One region of the Streptomyces sp. NPDC060232 genome, then DNA from elsewhere that is predicted to be linked to it. Evidence: riboswitches for the same ligand, from Rfam matches in the RefSeq annotation. Region 1 holds a riboswitch; each other region holds the start of a gene.
What was found. Region 1 has a riboswitch for cyclic di-AMP ahead of ACFWFZ_RS14325 (LysM peptidoglycan-binding domain-containing M23 family metallopeptidase). Riboswitches for the same ligand answer to the same signal wherever they lie in the genome.
Positions count from the first base shown of each region.

Region 2: it holds a riboswitch for cyclic di-AMP, as region 1 does, so the genes downstream of both, ACFWFZ_RS21015 (M23 family metallopeptidase) here and ACFWFZ_RS14325 (LysM peptidoglycan-binding domain-containing M23 family metallopeptidase) in region 1, are expected to answer to the same signal.
Region 3: it holds a riboswitch for cyclic di-AMP, as region 1 does, so the genes downstream of both, ACFWFZ_RS29835 (transglycosylase family protein) here and ACFWFZ_RS14325 (LysM peptidoglycan-binding domain-containing M23 family metallopeptidase) in region 1, are expected to answer to the same signal.

Region 1 covers NZ_JBHXAG010000008.1:138,833-144,594, reverse strand. The annotation lists gene hpnH (adenosyl-hopene transferase HpnH) at 1-620, shown strand, start outside; gene ACFWFZ_RS14335 (aspartate aminotransferase family protein) at 617-2,023, shown strand; gene ACFWFZ_RS14330 (tyrosine-protein phosphatase) at 2,089-2,880, opposite strand; cyclic di-AMP (ydaO/yuaA leader) riboswitch at 3,162-3,369, shown strand; gene ACFWFZ_RS14325 (LysM peptidoglycan-binding domain-containing M23 family metallopeptidase) at 3,374-4,339, shown strand; gene ACFWFZ_RS14320 (SGNH/GDSL hydrolase family protein) at 4,503-5,288, shown strand.
Region 2 covers NZ_JBHXAG010000014.1:35,603-41,364, reverse strand. The annotation lists gene ACFWFZ_RS21030 (GNAT family N-acetyltransferase) at 1-475, opposite strand, end outside; gene ACFWFZ_RS21025 (HPr family phosphocarrier protein) at 673-954, shown strand; gene ACFWFZ_RS21020 (GntR family transcriptional regulator) at 1,183-1,857, opposite strand; gene ACFWFZ_RS21015 (M23 family metallopeptidase) at 2,059-2,859, opposite strand; cyclic di-AMP (ydaO/yuaA leader) riboswitch at 2,872-3,031, opposite strand; gene ACFWFZ_RS21010 (M16 family metallopeptidase) at 3,246-4,613, opposite strand; gene ACFWFZ_RS21005 (M16 family metallopeptidase) at 4,634-5,762, opposite strand, start outside.
Region 3 covers NZ_JBHXAG010000027.1:49,939-55,700, reverse strand. The annotation lists gene ACFWFZ_RS29845 (cytochrome P450) at 48-1,343, shown strand; gene ACFWFZ_RS29840 (transglycosylase family protein) at 1,501-2,466, shown strand; cyclic di-AMP (ydaO/yuaA leader) riboswitch at 2,744-2,915, shown strand; gene ACFWFZ_RS29835 (transglycosylase family protein) at 2,919-3,632, shown strand; gene eno (phosphopyruvate hydratase) at 3,904-5,190, shown strand; gene ACFWFZ_RS29825 (septum formation initiator family protein) at 5,280-5,762, shown strand, end outside.

The sequences.
Region 1 (5,762 bases):
ACGACGAGTCGGTGGCGAAGGAGGGCGTCTTCGACGAGGCGGTCGAGGCCATCAAGGAGGCGAAGAGGCGCGGATTCCGGGTCACCACGAACTCCACCTTCTTCAACACCGACACCCCGCAGACGATCATCGAGGTGCTCAACTTCCTCAATGACGACCTCCAGGTCGACGAAATGATGATCTCGCCCGCCTATGCCTACGAGAAGGCACCGGACCAGGAACACTTCCTGGGCGTCGACCAGACCCGTGAACTCTTCAGAAAGGCCTTCGCGGGCGGCAACCGGCGGCGCTGGCGGCTCAACCACTCACCGCTCTTCCTGGACTTCCTGGAAGGAAAGGTCGATTTCCCCTGCACGGCCTGGGCCATTCCGAATTACTCCCTCTTCGGCTGGCAGCGCCCCTGCTACCTGATGAGCGACGGCTACGTCCCCACCTACCGGGAACTCGTCGAGGAAACCGACTGGAACAAGTACGGCCGCGGAAAGGACCCGCGCTGCGCGAACTGCATGGCGCACTGCGGCTACGAGCCCACCGCCGTCCTCGCCACCATGGGCTCCCTCAAGGAATCCCTGCGGGCCGCCCGGGAGACGGTCGGAGGCAACCGGGACAGGTCGGCATGAGCCCGGCGGAAGAGGGGCGGGGCGCCGGTTTCGACCTCGGCGCCCTGCTGGCCGCACGCGGGGCGGAGCGGTACGAGCTGCACACCCGCCACCTCAACCACCAACTGCCCCGGATGCTGCGCGCCATCGGCTTCGACAAGGTCTACGAGCGGGCCGAGGGAGCCCACTTCTGGGACGCGGACGGCAACGACTACCTCGACATGCTGGCCGGCTTCGGGGTGATGGGCCTCGGCCGCCACCACCCCGTCGTCCGACGGGCCCTGCACGACGTCCTGGACGCCCAGCTCGCAGACCTCACACGCTTCGACTGCCAGCCGCTGCCCGGACTGCTGGCCGAGAAGCTCCTCTCGTACAGCCCGCACCTGGACCGCGTCTTCTTCGGCAACAGCGGCACCGAGGCGGTAGAGACGGCCCTGAAGTTCGCCCGGTACGCCACCGGGCGGCCCAGGATCCTCTACTGCGACCACGCCTTCCACGGGCTGACGGCCGGCTCGCTCTCGGTCAACGGCGAGGGCGGGTTCCGGGACGGCTTCGCACCGCTGCTGCCCGACACCAAGGTCGCGCTGGGCGACCTGGCAGCCCTGGAGCGCGAGCTGCAGCGCGGCGACGTCGCCGCCTTCGTCGTCGAGCCGATCCAGGGCAAGGGGGTCCTCGCGGCCCCGCCCGGCTTCCTGCGCGCCGCGCAGGAGCTGCTGCACCGGCACAAGGCCCTGCTGATCGCGGACGAGGTGCAGACCGGACTGGGACGCACCGGGGACTTCTACGCGTACCAGCACGAGCCGGGTGTGGAGCCCGACCTGGTGTGCGTGGCCAAGGCGCTGTCGGGCGGCTACGTGCCGGTCGGCGCGACCCTGGGCAAGGACTGGATCTTCAAGAAGGTCTACTCGTCCATGGACCGGGTGCTCGTGCACTCCGCGAGCTTCGGGTCCAACGCGCAGGCGATGGCGGCCGGGCTGGCGGTGCTGTCCGTCATGGAGGACGAGCACCTCGTGGACCGGGCCCGGACGACGGGTGACCTGCTGCGCGGGCGGCTCGCCGCCCTGGTGGACGAGTACGAGCTGCTGCACGAGGTGCGCGGGCGCGGGCTGATGATCGGCATCGAGTTCGGCCGGCCGTCCTCGCTGGGGCTGCGCAGCCGCTGGACGGTGCTGCAGGCGGCCCGCAAGGGCCTTTTCGCGCAGATGGTCGTGGCGCCGCTGCTCCAGAAGCACCGGATCCTCACGCAGGTCTCCGGGGACCACCTGGAGGTGATCAAGCTGATTCCGCCGCTGGTGCTGGACGAGCGGGACGTCGACCGGTTCGTCGGCGCCTTCCGCGAGGTCATGGACGAGGCGCACGGCGGGTCCGCTCTGATGTGGGACTTCGGCAGGACGCTGGTGAAGCAGGCCGTCGCGGCGCGCTGACGGCCTGCCTCCGCGGTGTCCGTCCCCGGTGTCCGTCGCCCGGTACGCGTCCCTCGGCGGGCGGATCAGACCAGCAGCCGGTCCCGGAGCCGGTCGAGGGTCTCGGGCGTCAGCCCGAGGCCCTGCGCCAGGTAGCGGTCCACCCCGCCCCAGACCTGGTCGATGGTGTCGAAGGCGGCGATCAGGTACTCGGCGCGGGCGTCGAAGAGCGGCGCGAGCAGCTCCATCACCTCGGGCGAGCGGGCCTCGGCCGACGCGGAGCTGCGGTGCACCCGGTAGCGGCGGTGCGGGGCGTTGGACTCCAGGTAGTCCGCCACGATCGCCTCGCGCTCGACGCCGACCGCGAGGAGGGTGACGGCGACGGAGAGCCCCGCCCGGTCCTTGCCGGCCGCGCAGTGCAGGAGGGCGGGGACGCTGTCCTCGGCGAGGGCGTGGACGACCCGGCTGTGCTCGGTGGTGCGGTCGCGGATGATCCGGCGGTAGGAGTCCGACATCCGGGCCGCCGCCTTGCCGTCACCCAGGATCGAGCGGAGCTGGTCGAGGTCGCCGTCGCGGACCAGCCGCCAGAACTCCCGGCCGTCCGCCGGGTCCGAGAGCGGGATGTTGACGTTCCGTACGCCGGGCAGTTCGACGTCCGGGCCCTCCAGGGCGTGATCGGCGCCGTTGCGGAAGTCGAAGACGGTGTGGAGACCGAGCGAAGTGAGGAACTCTGCATCAGTTTCGGTGGCATGTGCGAGATGTCCGCTTCGGAAGAGTCGTCCCGTCCCGACCGTTCGTCCATCAGAAGTCGGCAATCCGCCCACATCGCGGAAATTGCGCACTCCGGTCAGCTCCGGCTCCTGTATCTGCTGGGTCAAGGGAACTCCTCCGCCTCTCGTGGGGGCTCTGTCCGAATTGAGCTACTTGGCGCCAACTTGCAATAACCGGAGGCGAGATCGGGCACGTCCCCGTGAGCCAGATCATACGGTGACCGTGAGTGCCTGATCGCCGAGGCCGAATGGCCCGGTGGGGACGGCTGTTGGCGGAGCGGAATGGACAGAGGGTGACCGGAATTCCGGCGGTCCCTCATACCTGTGAATCCGTCAGGGAATTCGCAGCTTGTTCGGCGTGCCCGCAAGGGATTACCTTCGCGATCGATCCGGGTGGATCGCCGAATCCTGCCGCCGCCCGGAAACCGCACCCGAACCATTTCGCGCGGCAGGAGCGGGGGAACCAGGTAAGCCGCTGTTCCGGAGATCTTTCCTCCGGTACGGCTCGGGGTGAAGCCGTTCATGTCCCGTGCATGTACGGCCGGACATCTCCAGTCCGAACCCGACAGCTCACCTCGCAGGCGCCGGAGAGGAATGCGCCATGCCTGCAAAGGGTAAGCACCGCCGTCCCAAGTCCCTTTCCATTTCCCGCGGATTCGCGGTCGCAGGCACCGGCGGCGCGGCCCTCGCCCTGCCGCTGATGGGTGCCGCCGGCGCCAACGCGGCCGGCGCCCCGGCGGCGGCCCCCGCCGTCGTACCCGCGGTGGCCCCGCAGGCCCCTGCCGCCCTCCAGGCCGCGCCCGCCGCTCCCGCGGCCGCCGTGCAGGCCGCGCCGACCGTCTACACGGTCGTCCCCGGCGACTGCCTCTCCGAGATCGCCGCGGAGCGCAACCTCTCCGGCGGCTGGCAGCAGCTGTACGCCGACAACCGCGAGGCGGTCGGCACCAACCCGTCGCTGATCCACCCCGGCCTGAAGCTGACCCTCGGCGGCCGCGGTGAAGCCGCCGCACCGGTCGACGCCGTCCCCGCCCCGCGCACCGCCCCCCAGGCCGCGCCGAAGGCGGCCCCGAAGGCGGCGAAGCCGGCCGGCCGCCCCGCCGCCCCGCAGGCGCGGCAGGACTCCGCCCCTGCGGCCCCGGCCCCCGCCGCGCAGCCCGCCGCCTCCGGCTTCGTGGCCCCGGTCAGCGGCGGCGTCTCCACCCAGTACAAGGTCGCGGGCGCCATGTGGTCATCCGGCTACCACACCGGCGTCGACTTCATCGCCCCCATGGGCACCACCGTCAGGGCCGTCGGCGCCGGCACCGTCGTCTCCGCCGGCTGGAGCGGCTCGTACGGCAACGAGGTCGTCATCCGGCACGCGGACGGCAAGTACTCCCAGTACGCCCACCTCTCCCAGCTCTCGGTCTCCTCCGGCCAGAGCGTCACCTCCGGCCAGAGCATCGGCCTCTCCGGCTCCACGGGCAACTCGACCGGCCCGCACCTGCACTTCGAGATCCGTACGAGCCCGTCCTACGGCTCGGACATGGACCCCATCGCCTACCTCCGCTCGAAGGGCGCCAGCCTCTGACGGCACCCGCCGACGGAGCACCGACACGCGTGAGGCCGGGACCCGAGGGGGGTCCCGGCCTCACGTGTACTTATTCCTTATGCCCGGCGTGGTAGAGATCACGGCCCGTCAACCCCTCATTACGTTGGCGTAGGTTGCTTGCGGGAGTGAAGGATGGGTTCTCGTGGCAGCGACGACGACGAAACTCAAGACCATCGGCTCGTACGCGGCGATCGGGGACAGCTTCACAGAGGGCGTGGGGGACCCGGGGCCTGGGGATTCTTTTCTCGGCTGGGCGGACCGGCTCGCCGTGCTCCTGGCCGATCAGCGCGACGAGCACGACTTCCGGTACGCGAACCTCGCGGTGCGCGGCAAGCTCCTCGACCAGATCGTGGCGGACCAGGTGCCGAGGGCCAAGGCCCTCGCCCCGGACCTGGTCACCTTCTGCGCGGGCGGCAACGACATCATCCGGCCCGGCAGCGACCCGGACGACGTGGCGGAACGGTTCGAGGCGGCCGTGGCCGACCTCACCGGAGCCGTCGGCCGCGTCATGATCACCACCGGCTTCGACACCCGGGGAGTGCCCGTCCTCAAACACCTCCGCGGCAAGGTCGCGACGTACAGCGCGCACGTGCGCGCCATCGCCGACCGCTACGACTGCCCGGTCCTCGACCTCTGGTCGCTGAAGTCCGTACAGGACCGGCGCGCCTGGGACGCGGACCGGCTGCACCTCTCGCCCGAGGGACACACCCGCGTCGCACTGCGCGCCGCGCAGGTCCTCGGCCTGGAGGTGCCCGCCGACCCCGACCAGCCGTGGCCGCAGCTGCGCCCGCGCGGCTCGGTGGACGTGACCCGCGACAACATCCAGTGGGCCCGCGAGTACCTGGTGCCGTGGATCGGCCGCCGGCTGCGCGGCGAGTCCTCCGGAGATCACGTCGAGGCCAAGCGGCCGGACCTCCTGCCGCTCTAGGGTCTGTATCGAGTTGCCCCGCGGCGTCGCGACGCCCGGCACGCACCCTCGGCGCACGAGCCACATGCCCTAGTAGCTCCGCTACGAGGACATTCGTCCCGCACGCCGAGGGCACGCACCGAACGCCGCTCCTTGCTCCACGGGGCCACTCGATACAGACCCTAGTGCCGCGTCAGGCGACGTTCGCCCCGTCGCGGCGTCCGGCACGCACTCTTGCCACACCGGCCGAAAGCCACGTACGTCCCGTACGAGCGCTCCCGGCCGGCACGCCGAGAGCACGCACCGGACGCCGCTCCTGACGGGCAAACGTCGCCTGACGCGGCACTGGCCAGCTCCTGTCGTCAAGGTCCCGCCGGGCCCGCGGCGCCCGCACCGCACCTCGCCGCGTGGTCGGGGCGCCCCCGTACGTCCGGTACGCGGGCGCCCCTCCGCCTTGCGCTGCACGGCGCCGGACACCGCGGGCCTCACCGGCGC
Region 2 (5,762 bases), on a different contig from region 1:
TCTTGGTGTTGGCGGGCAGCACCTCGGCGGCGAACCGGCGGATGCCGCGCTCCCGGGCCACCGCGCCGATGTGTTCGAGGAGCGCGGAGGCGACGCCACGGCCCTGGTGGGCGTCCTGGACGAGGAAGGCGACCTCGGCCTCGTCGGCGGGGGCGGAGGCGGGGCGGCCGTCCGGGCCGATGCGGTCGTAGCGGACGGTGCCGATGAACTCCTCGCCGACGGTCGCGGCGAGGCCCACCCGGTCCACGTAGTCGTGGTGCGTGAAGCGGTGCACGTCGCGGTCGGAGAGGCGGGGGTAGGGCGCGAAGAAGCGGTAGTACTTCGACTCGTCCGAGACCTGCTCGTAGAAGCTGACGAGCCGGCCGGCGTCCTCGGTGGTGATGGGCCTGATCCGGGCGGTGCCGCCGTCGCGGAGGACGACGTCGGCTTCCCAGTGGGCCGGGTAGGACGGGTCCGACTCTATGGTCATGCGCATACCTTACGGCCGGACCGGGCCGGACCGGGCGGGACGGCGTTCGCGCGGCGTAGTAGGCAAGCCGGGACGAACCGGTGCAAGCTGGGGAAGCTCGTTCGTCGGCGGAATCAGGGGATCCAGACCGAGGGCCGGTCCGAGCATTCGGGGCGCCGTGAGAGACTGGTCTAGACAACCGTAAGAACCTGAAGGGCATCACCATGGCAGAGCGCCGCGTCAACGTCGGTTGGGCCGAGGGCCTGCACGCTCGTCCCGCCTCGATCTTCGTCCGTGCGACGACCGCTTCCGGCGTCCCGGTGACCATCGCGAAGTCCGGCGGCGACCCCGTCAACGCCGCCTCCATGCTGGCGGTGCTGGGCCTGGGCGCCCAAGGCGGCGAGGAGATCGTCCTCGCCTCCGAGGCCGAGGGTGCGGAGGCCGCCCTGGACCGCCTCGCGAAGCTGGTCGCCGAGGGCCTCGAAGAGCTCCCCGAGACGGTCTGACCCTTCGGGTTCTCCCACCGACACCTGCGCCGAAGCCGGGTCCCCCTCGCGAGGGGGACCCGGCTTCGGCGTTCGCACGGAATTCAGAGAAACGAATGCGACTCGGCCTGCCGAGCGGCGCGCACCGCCACTTTACGGCCGCTCCGCAGGAATTCGACACGGCGAATTACCCCGCCACCACCGGCGGCCGCTAATTCCCGCCATTCCACCCTTTGTATACGGCTCCTGTTAATGCCGGCCGCCCGACATGTTTACGGCAGGTTGCGAAGTGCTCACCGGATGCCGCCTCAGCCGGTGCGCGGCAGTCGCGCGATCGGCGTGGATCGCGGCCAGGGTGCGCGCCCGCTCGGCGTCGCCGCGCGCCACCGCGTCGACGATCGCGCCGTGCTCCGCCCAGGACTCCGCGGGCCGGGCGGGCGCCTCCACCACGAACATCCACGCCACCTTGTGCCGCATCTGCGTGAGCAGCGCGATCAGTCCGGGGCTTGCGGAGGCCTGTGCGAGCGTCTCGTGGAACCAGCCCCCGAGCGCCCTCAGGTCCTCGCCCTGGCCCCGCCTGGCCCGCTCCTGACCCAGCCTGACCAGCCCCCGCAGCACCTTGAGGTGGGCGTCGGTGCGGCGCCGGGCGGCCCTGGACGCCGCCAGCGGCTCCAGCAGCATCCGCAACTCCAGGAGGTCCGCGGCCTCCTGCGCGGTGGGCTCGGCCACACAGGCGCCGGCGTGGCGGCGCGTGGTCACGAAGCCCTCGGACTCCAGGGTCCGCAACGCCTCGCGCACCGGTACCCGCGAGACCCCGTACCGCCGGGCCAGCACCTCCTCGGTCAGCCGACCGCCTGGTTCGAACACCCCGGAGACGATGTCGTCGCGAATTGCCGTGCATACCGCGTGCGCAGGAATACGCAAGACCGAACCTCCGCCTATTTCCGACCGCCAGCCCCCGTGCGCACCCACGCGCACACAACGACTCTATTGCAGCACAGCAAGATTTCGAGAGCGGACGGAAATCCGAAACATTGCGCCGGAACGCAAAAACACGAAGACCCCGGCTCGGGAGGCGGGGCCTTCGTGAAGCTGTGCGCGGTACTCGGTGGGCCGCGGAACGGGTCAGAGGCTGACGCCGTGCGAGCGCAGGTACGCGATCGGGTCGATGTCCGAGCCGTACTGCGAGCCGGTGCGGGCCTCGAAGTGCAGGTGCGGGCCGCTGGAGTTGCCGGTGGAGCCCGACAGGCCGATCTGCTGGCCCGGGGTGACCTGCTGGCCGACGGAGACGCTCAGCGAGGACAGGTGGCCGTACTGCGTGAACGTGCCGTCGTTGTGCTTGATGACGACGTTGTTGCCGTACGCGCCGCCCCAGCCGGCCTCGACGACGGTGCCGAGGCCCACCGCGTGGACCGAGGTGCCGGAGGCGGCGTGGAAGTCGATGCCGGTGTGGCTGCCGGAGGACCACATGCCGCCGCCGGCCTTGTACTGCGTGCTGACGTAGGAGCCGTTCAGCGGGGAGACGAAGGTGTTGAGGCGCTTGCGCTCCTCTTCGCGGGCGGCGCGCTCGGCGGCCTCGCGCTCGGCCTTCGCCTTGGCCTCGGCGAGGCGCTTGGCCTCGGCGGCCTTCTGCTTGGCGTCGGCCTCGGCCTGGGCCTTGGCGGCGGCGTGCTCGGCGGCGCGCTGCTGGGCCTCTGCCTGGTCCTGGATGTCGCCCGCGAGGTCCTCGGCGACGACGACGGCACCCAGCCCGTTCTCCGGGGCGGAGCTGCTGTGGTTGTCCGCGGCGAAGGCCGGGGCGGCGAGGGAGCCGACCACACCCGTGGTGGCGATCGCGGCGATACCGGCGTAGCCGGCGGTCTTCTTGCTCAGGCGGCTGGAACCACGGTGCTTGCCGGTACCAGCGGGACGACTGCCAAACGCCATGAAGGGTTTGATCCTTTCCTTCCTTCTCGCCTACCGGGTTAGCTGACGGGTTCGGAGCAGGAAGGTCTCCTACGGGCCTCCTCTTGCGAGGGGGTCCGATTCACCCCAGGGACTGATGTGGGTCCCCGGCTCCCCAGGCTCGCGCCTGACGGGGACTCGGCGATCGCTGTCCGGTGCCGCGGGTGCGGCGGGCACAACTGACGAACAGCACGGATGACGCTAGGCGGATCATCAGTCAATCGCCAAACAGACGCGCCCTTTTGTTGCGTACGCCACACCGCATACAAGCAACCTCGCCATCAACCGGACAAAAGGGGCTCCGGCGGAAAATCGCCGGAGCCCCTTGAAAGGTGCGTCAGTTGCCCGTCATCCGGGCGCCCGCGACGTCAGTTGGCGACCACCGTGACGTCACCGATCCCGAGGGCCCGCACGGGCTCCTCGATCACCGCCGCGTCGCCCACCAGGATCGTGACCAGCCGGTCCGCCGGGAACGCCTTCACGACGGCCGTGGTGGCCTCCACCGTGCCGGTTTCGGCCAACTGCGCGTACAGCTGCGCCTGGTAGTCGTCCGGCAGCTCCTGCTCGACCTGGTCGGCCAGGGTCCCGGCGACCGAGGCCGCCGTCTCGAACTTCAGCGGGGCCACGCCCACCAGGTTCTGCACGGCCACATCGCGCTCGGCGTCGGTCAGACCGCCCTCCGCGAGGGTGCGCAGCACCTTCCAGAGGTCCTCCAGCGCCGGTCCGGTGTTGGGGGTGTCCACCGAGCCGCTGATCGCGAGCATGCAGGCGCCCTTGCCGTCGGCGGTGGAGCGCAGCACCTGGCCGAAGGCCCGCACGCCGTAGGTGTACCCCTTCTCCTCGCGCAGCACCTTGTCCAGGCGGGAGGTGAGGGTGCCGCCCAGGCAGTACGTGCCCAGCACCTGGGCCGCCCAGACGCGGTCGTGCCGGTCCGCCCCGATGCGTCCGATCAGCAGCTGCGTCTGGACCGCCCCCGGCCGGTCGACGATGACCACGCGGCCGGTGTCGTCGGCGGTCACGGGCGGCACGGGGCGCGCCTCGGCGGTGTCGCCGGTCCAGGCGCCCAGGGTGTCCGCCAGCACGGCGTCCAGGTCGATGCCGGTCAGGTCGCCGACGACCACCGCGGTGGCGGTGGCGGGGCGTACGTGGGCCTCGTAGAAGGCACGTACGGCGGCGGAGTCGATGCGGGCGACCGTCTCCTCGGTGCCCTGGCGCGGCCGGGACATCCGCAGGGACGCCGGGAAGAGCTCCTTGGAGAGCTGCTTGGCGGCGCGGCGCTGGGGGTTGGCCAGCTCGTGCGGGATCTCGTCGAGCCGGTTGCGCACCAGCCGGTCGACCTCGGCGTCGGCGAAGGCGGGCGCGCGCAGCGCCTCGGCGAGCAGGCTCAGCGCCTTGGCCAGCCGGGAGGCGGGCACCTCCAGGGAGACCCGCAGGCCCGGGTGGTCGGCGTGCGCGTCGAGGGTGGCTCCGCAGCGCTCCAGCTCGGCCGCGAACTCCTCGGCGGAGTGCTTGTCGGTGCCCTCCGACAGGGCGCGCGCCATGATGGTCGCCACGCCGTCCAGGCCCTCGGGCTCGGCGTCCAGGGGCGCGGTGAGGTTCACCTCGACCGCGACGACCTGCTGGCCCGGCCGGTGGCAGCGCAGCAGGGTCAGCCCGTTGAGCAGCGTCGAGCGCTCGGGGGCCGGGAAGGCCCACGGCTGCGGCTCGCCGGCCTGCGGGCGCGGGTGGAAGGTCATCGTGACGGCTGCGGTGTCGCTCACTGCTCCGCCCCCTCGTTCTCGTCGCTGTCGGCGTTCTCTTCGCCCTCTCCGCCCACGGCCGCGTCCGCCGCGAGGGGCTCGTAGACGAGCACCACGCGGTTGTCGGGACGCAGTCGGGCCGCGGCCACGGCCTGCACCTCCTCGGCGGTGATGTCGAGGACGCGCTGGACGGCGGTGAGGGCCAGCTGCGGGTCGCCGAACAGCACCGCGTAGCGGCAGAGTTCGTCGGCGCGGCCGGCCACCGTGCTCAGCCGGTCCAGCCATTCGCGCTCCAGTTGCGCCTGGGCGCGCTCCATCTCCTCGGCGGTCGGGCCCTCCGCGGCGAACCGCGCGAGCTCCTCGTCGACGGCCGCCTCGATGGCGGGGATCTCGACCCCGCTGGAGGTCTTGACGTCCAGCCAGCCCAGCGACGGCGCCCCGGCCAGGCGCAGCACGCCGAATCCCGCGGCGACGGCCGTCTGGTCGCGGCGTACCAGGCGGTTGTGGAGCAGCGAGGACTCCCCGCCGCCCAGGATGGTCAGCGCCACGTCGGCGGCGTCGCACTCGCGGGTGCCGTCGTGCGGCAGGCGGTAGGCGGCCATCAGCGCGCGCGCCGGGACGTCCTCGACGATCTCCTCGCGCAGCTGCTCCCCGATGGTGTCGGGCAGCGAGCCGTCGCGGGGCGGCTGCTTGCCGTCGTGGGAGGGGATGGTGCCGAAGTACTTCTCGATCCAGGCGAGCGTCTGCTCGGGGTCGATGTCGCCGACGACCGACAGCACCGCGTTGTTGGGCGCGTAGTACGTACGGAAGAAGGTGCGCGCGTCCTCCAGGGACGCGGCGTCCAGGTCGGCCATGGAGCCGATCGGGGTGTGGTGGTAGGGGTGGCCCTCGGGGTACGCCAGGGCGGTCAGCCGCTCGAAGGCGGTGCCGTACGGCACGTTGTCGTAGCGCTGGCGGCGCTCGTTCTTGACGACGTCGCGCTGGTTCTCCATGGACTCCTCGTCCAGGGCGGCCAGCAGCGAGCCCATCCGGTCCGCCTCCAGCCAGAGCGCGAGCTCCAGCTGGTGGGTCGGCATCGTCTCGAAGTAGTTGGTGCGCTCGAAGCTGGTGGTGCCGTTGAGGGAGCCGCCGGCACCCTGGACCAGC
Region 3 (5,762 bases), on a different contig from region 1:
CGCGGCCCGGGCCGGTCCGCCGGGGCGCGGCGGCTACTGTCGGGGACATGCACGATCAGTCGTCCACTCCCTCCGTCGGCGCGGCGCCCGAACTCTTCACGTGGGAGTTCGCGACCGACCCCTACCCGGCCTACGCATGGCTGCGCGAGCACTCCCCGGTGCACCGCACGAAGCTCCCCAGCGGGGTCGAGGCCTGGCTCGTCACCCGTTACGCGGACGCCCGCCAGGCCCTCGCCGACCAGCGGCTCAGCAAGAATCCGGCGCACCACGCAGAGCCCGCGCACGCCAAGGGCAAGACCGGGATCCCGGGGGAGCGCAAGGCGGAGCTGATGACGCATCTGCTGAACATCGACCCTCCGGACCACACCCGGCTGCGGCGTCTGGTGTCGAAGGCGTTCACCCCGCGCAGGGTCGCCGAGTTCGCCCCGCGGGTGCAGGCGCTCACCGATCACCTGATCGACGGGTTCGCGGGGAGGGGGGAGGCGGACCTCATCCACGAGTTCGCCTTCCCGCTGCCCATCTACGCCATCTGCGAGATGCTCGGAGTACCGCGCGAGGACCAGGACGACTTCCGCGACTGGGCCGGGATGATGATCCGCCACGGCGGCGGTCCGCGGGGCGGGGTCGCCCGGTCGGTGAAGCAGATGCGGACCTATCTCGGTGAACTCATCCACCGTAAAAGGGATGATCTGGGCGACGATCTGATGTCCGACCTGATCCGGGCGAGCGACCACGGCGACCATCTGACGGAGGGCGAGGCCACCGCGATGGCCTTCATCCTGCTCTTCGCCGGCTTCGAGACGACCGTGAACCTCATCGGCAACGGCGTCCACTCCCTCTTCATGAACCCCGTCCAACGCGAGCGCCTGCAGAGCTCCCTGGCCGCCGGGGAGAGCGGACTGCTGGCCACCGGCGTGGAGGAACTCCTGCGCTACGACGGCCCCGTGGAGCTGGCGACGTGGCGGTTCGCCACCGAGCCGCTGACCCTCGGCGGTGAGCGCGTCGAGACCGGCGATCCGGTCCTGGTCGTCCTCGCCGCCGCCGACCGGGACCCCGAGCGGTTCACCGACCCGGACACCCTCGACCTCTCCAGGGGCGACAACCAGCACCTCGGGTACGGGCACGGCATCCACTACTGCCTGGGCGCGCCGCTGGCCCGGCTCGAAGGAACGACCGCGCTCGCCACCCTGCTCACCCGCCTGCCGGACCTGGAACTCGCCGTTCCGCCCCAAGACCTGCGCTGGCGTGGGGGGTTGATCATGCGTGGGCTGCGTACTCTTCCCGTTCGCTTCACGGTTCAAAACACTTGCGCAGGATCTGATCAAAAGTCAGATCCTGCTTGAACTTGTGACAATCGTTCCGAGGCCGCTAGGTTCTGCCGTTACCCCGCTGTTATGCGAAAGGTGATCCCTCATGCTCTCCGGGAACGGCCGTCACAGACGACCCCGCCAGGTCCCCGCGCTGGTAGTCACAGCCGGAGTCACTGGCTCTGCGCTGGCCATGCCACTGCTTGCCGCCACCAGCGCCACCGCTGCCGACACCGCCACCTGGGACAAGGTGGCCGAGTGCGAGAGCGGCGGCTCGTGGAGCGCCAACTTCGGCAGTGGCGCGTACGGCGGCCTCCAGTTCACCCAGGAGCAGTGGGAGAACGCCGGCGGTCTGGACTTCGCCGAGCGGGCCGACCTCGCGAGCCGCTCGCAGCAGATAGCGGTGGCCGAGCGCGTGCTGGCCTCCCAGGGTCCGCAGGCCTGGCCGCTGTGCGCCGCCTCCGCCGGACTGGACCAGCAGGGTCCGGCCGCGGTCGTCGACCCCGGTCTGCCCGGCAGCCCCACCGTGGTGGGCCCCGCGCCGTCCCGCCCGGACGACACCGTGCCCTCCGCCAAGGGCGGCAAGCCGGCGACGGACTTCGGGCTCTCGACCGCGGAGACGCCGAGCCCCTCGGGCAGCCCGTTCCTGATCCCGGACGCGCCGTCCCTCGGACTGCCCGTCATGCCCGCGCCCGACGTCCCGACGACGCCGCCGGTCGACCCGGGTGCCCCGACCGACCCGGCGACCGGGCCGGTGAGCCCCGCCGACCCGACGGCCCCGGTCCTCCCGACCGACCCGACGGACCCGGCGGACCCGACGGCGCCCACGACCCCGCCGGTCACCCCGCGTCCGTCCCCGACCGACCCGACCGGCCCGACGGCCCCCGCGACCCCGGAGACCCCGGCGACCCCGGGCGCCACTCCGGCCGAGGGCAACGGCAAGCACCGCGGTGCGCCCTCCCCCGAGGAGGGCGCCGGGTCTGATGGCGCGTCGGACCCCGTCTACACGGTGCGGGAGGGCGACAGCCTGGCGACCATCGCGGTCGCCAAGGGTGTGAAGGGCGGCTGGAGCGGCCTCTACGCGGCCAACGAGCAGGTCATCGGCGAGGACGCCAACCTGATCAAGCCCGGGCAGAACCTGGATCTAACCATGCAATAAGGACAGTTGGTTCGCCCGGAAAGACCTTGATTGTCTGTTTTCTGCAAGTGAGACATGTGTCTCTTCCGGTCAACTGGCGTGTCTCGCCCGGGGGCTTCCGCAAACCCCGGCCTCACCTGCGCAAACACCGCTTCGGAGAGCGCAAGTAGGGGCCCTTTCTCCCCGATGTTCCTCGTTGAACATCGGGGAGAGCTGTGTCTACCTTCTGAATCGCTCGCCACCGCGAGCTCCTCCGACCGCATCGCCGAGTCCTGCCGGCGGACGGGGGGAACAGTCGTCGCGTCAAGCGCCGAAGGCAGGAGCGGGGGAACCAAGGTAGGTGCCGCGAGCGGCCGTTGAGAGACGGTCACGCAAGCGGCTTGGGGTTAAGCGGTGCGCCAGGTCGCATCGCCGGGCACTCACAGGCCCGAACCCGACAGCTCACCTCGTAGGCGTCGGTGAGGAGAAACCTCATGCTGCTTTCCGGCAAGGGCAAGCACCGTCGCGGCTCCAAGGCCGTTCGCATCGTCACGCTCGCCGGTGTCGCCGGCGTGGCCGTCGCCGCCCCCCTGATGACCGCGGGCGCCGCCAGTGCCGCCACCGCGTCCGAGTGGGACAAGGTCGCGCAGTGCGAGTCCGGCGGCAACTGGGCCATCAACACGGGCAACGGCTACTACGGCGGTCTGCAGTTCTCGTCCTCCACGTGGGCGGCCTTCGGCGGCAAGTCGTACGCCGCCCAGGCCAACCAGGCCTCGAAGGCGCAGCAGATAGCCGTGGCCGAGAAGGTCCTGAAGAAGCAGGGCAAGGGCGCCTGGCCGCACTGCGGCAAGGGCCTGTCGAACTCCTCGTACACCGGCGGCTCCTCCGAGGCTCCGGCTTCCACCAAGCCGAAGGCCGAGACGAAGAAGACCGAGACCAAGAAGACCAAGAAGACCGAGACCAAGGCCGCGCCGAAGAAGGACACCAAGCGCGCCGAGGCCCCGGTCACCCGCTCCGAGCGCACCGAGGCTCCGGCCGCGCCGAAGACCGGCAACGGCTCGTACGAGGTCAAGGCCGGCGACACCCTGGGCACCATCGCCGAGGCCAACGGCGTCAAGGGCGGCTGGCAGCAGCTGTTCGAGCTGAACAAGGACATCGTCTCGGACGCCGACCTGATCTTCCCGGGTCAGAAGCTCAAGCTCAGCTGACCGCTGCGGCAATAGCCGCGAAAGCGTACGCAACGCGCAGAACTCCACCGCCCGGCGCCCCTCCCCCCACGCGCCGGGCGGCGGTGTGTGCGAGAGCGGAACCCCCGTCATCCAGGGCTCTATGTCCGGGAAGAGGGGTATTCGGGCCCTTTTTCGTCCCAGGACCCGGGCGGTCGGCAGGGCGAGTGCCCGGATCCGGTTAGGCTCTAGTCGGCCAGGCCATCCCACGGCCTGACGCCACCGCACACCCAGCGTCACATCCCAGAAGGAGATGCTCGTGCCGTCCATCGACGTCGTCGTAGCCCGGGAAATCCTGGACTCCCGAGGCAATCCCACGGTCGAGGTCGAGGTGGGCCTCGACGACGGCAGCACCGGCCGTGCTGCCGTTCCGTCCGGCGCCTCCACCGGTGCCTTCGAGGCCATCGAGCTCCGTGACGGTGACCCCAACCGTTACATGGGCAAGGGTGTCGAGAAGGCCGTCCTCGCCGTCATCGAGCAGATCGGCCCGGAGCTCGTCGGCTACGACGCCACCGAGCAGCGCCTGATCGACCAGGCCATGTTCGACCTGGACGCCACCGACAACAAGGGCTCGCTCGGCGCCAACGCCATCCTCGGCGTCTCGCTCGCCGTCGCGCACGCCGCGTCCGAGGCCTCGGACCTCCCCCTCTTCCGCTACCTCGGCGGTCCGAACGCGCACCTGCTGCCCGTTCCGATGATGAACATCCTCAACGGTGGGTCGCACGCCGACTCCAACGTCGACATCCAGGAGTTCATGATCGCCCCGATCGGGGCGGAGTCCTTCTCCGAGGCGCTGCGCTGGGGCGCCGAGGTCTACCACACCCTCAAGAAGGTCCTGCACACCAAGGGCCTGTCCACCGGCCTCGGTGACGAGGGCGGCTTCGCCCCGAACCTGGAGTCCAACCGCGCTGCGCTCGACCTCATCATCGAGGCCATCAAGCAGGCCGGCTACACCCCGGGCAAGGACATCGCGCTCGCGCTCGACGTCGCCGCGTCCGAGTTCTACAAGGACGGCAAGTACGAGTTCGAGGGCCAGTCCCGCTCGGCCGCCGAGATGACCGACTACTACGCCGAGCTCGTCGAGGCGTACCCGCTCGTCTCCATCGAGGACCCGCTGTTCGAGGACGACTGGGCCGGCTGGAAGACGATCACCGACCGCCTGGGCGCCAAGGTCCAGATCGTCGGCGACGACCTCTTCGTCACCAACCCCGAGCGCCTCGCCCGCGGCATCGAGGAGGGCTCCGCGAACGCCCTGCTCGTGAAGGTGAACCAGATCGGTTCGCTGACCGAGACCCTCGACGCCGTCGAGATGGCCCAGCGCAACGGCTTCAAGTGCATGATGTCGCACCGCTCCGGCGAGACCGAGGACGTCACCATCGCCGACCTCGCCGTCGCCGTGAACTGCGGTCAGATCAAGACCGGCGCCCCGGCCCGCTCGGACCGCGTCGCCAAGTACAACCAGCTGCTGCGCATCGAGGAGATCCTCGACGACGCCGCGGTGTACGCGGGCCGCAGCGCCTTCCCGCGCTTCAAGGGCTAATCACGCTCTGCCTCCGTACGTCCCCGCACTCGGTCCCGTACCGTGTGCGGGGACGTATTGCGTAGTGCGTACAAAGGGGAGGCGGACCAATGGCCGGGAACCGGGATCGGTTCTCCACCTTCTCCACGGCGACGCGGCTCAAGCAGCTCGGTGAGCGGACCGCGGCCCACGTCTACCGCTCGCAGTCGCGCCGGCAGGTGCGCCGCAGCCGCCTCACCGGCAGGGCCGCGCTCCTGGTGCTCGTGCTCTGTACGCTGGTGGTCGCCCTCGCGTATCCGATGCGCCAGTACGTCTCCCAGCGCTCGGAGATCGCGGAGCAGCAGCGGGCCGCGGCTGCCGCGCGGGACCGCCTGGAGCGGCTCCGTGACGAGAAGGCCCGCTGGCAGGACGACGCCTACGCGGAGCAGCAGGCGCGCAAGCACCTGCACTTCCTGCGCCCGGGGGAGGTCGGCTACATCATGAGCGACCCCGGGTCCCAGCCCCCGGAGCCGCACCGGACCGGCCAGACCGGCTCGGACCGCCCCTGGTATTCCAACGTCTGGGACGGCGTCGACAAGGCCGACCGCCCCGGC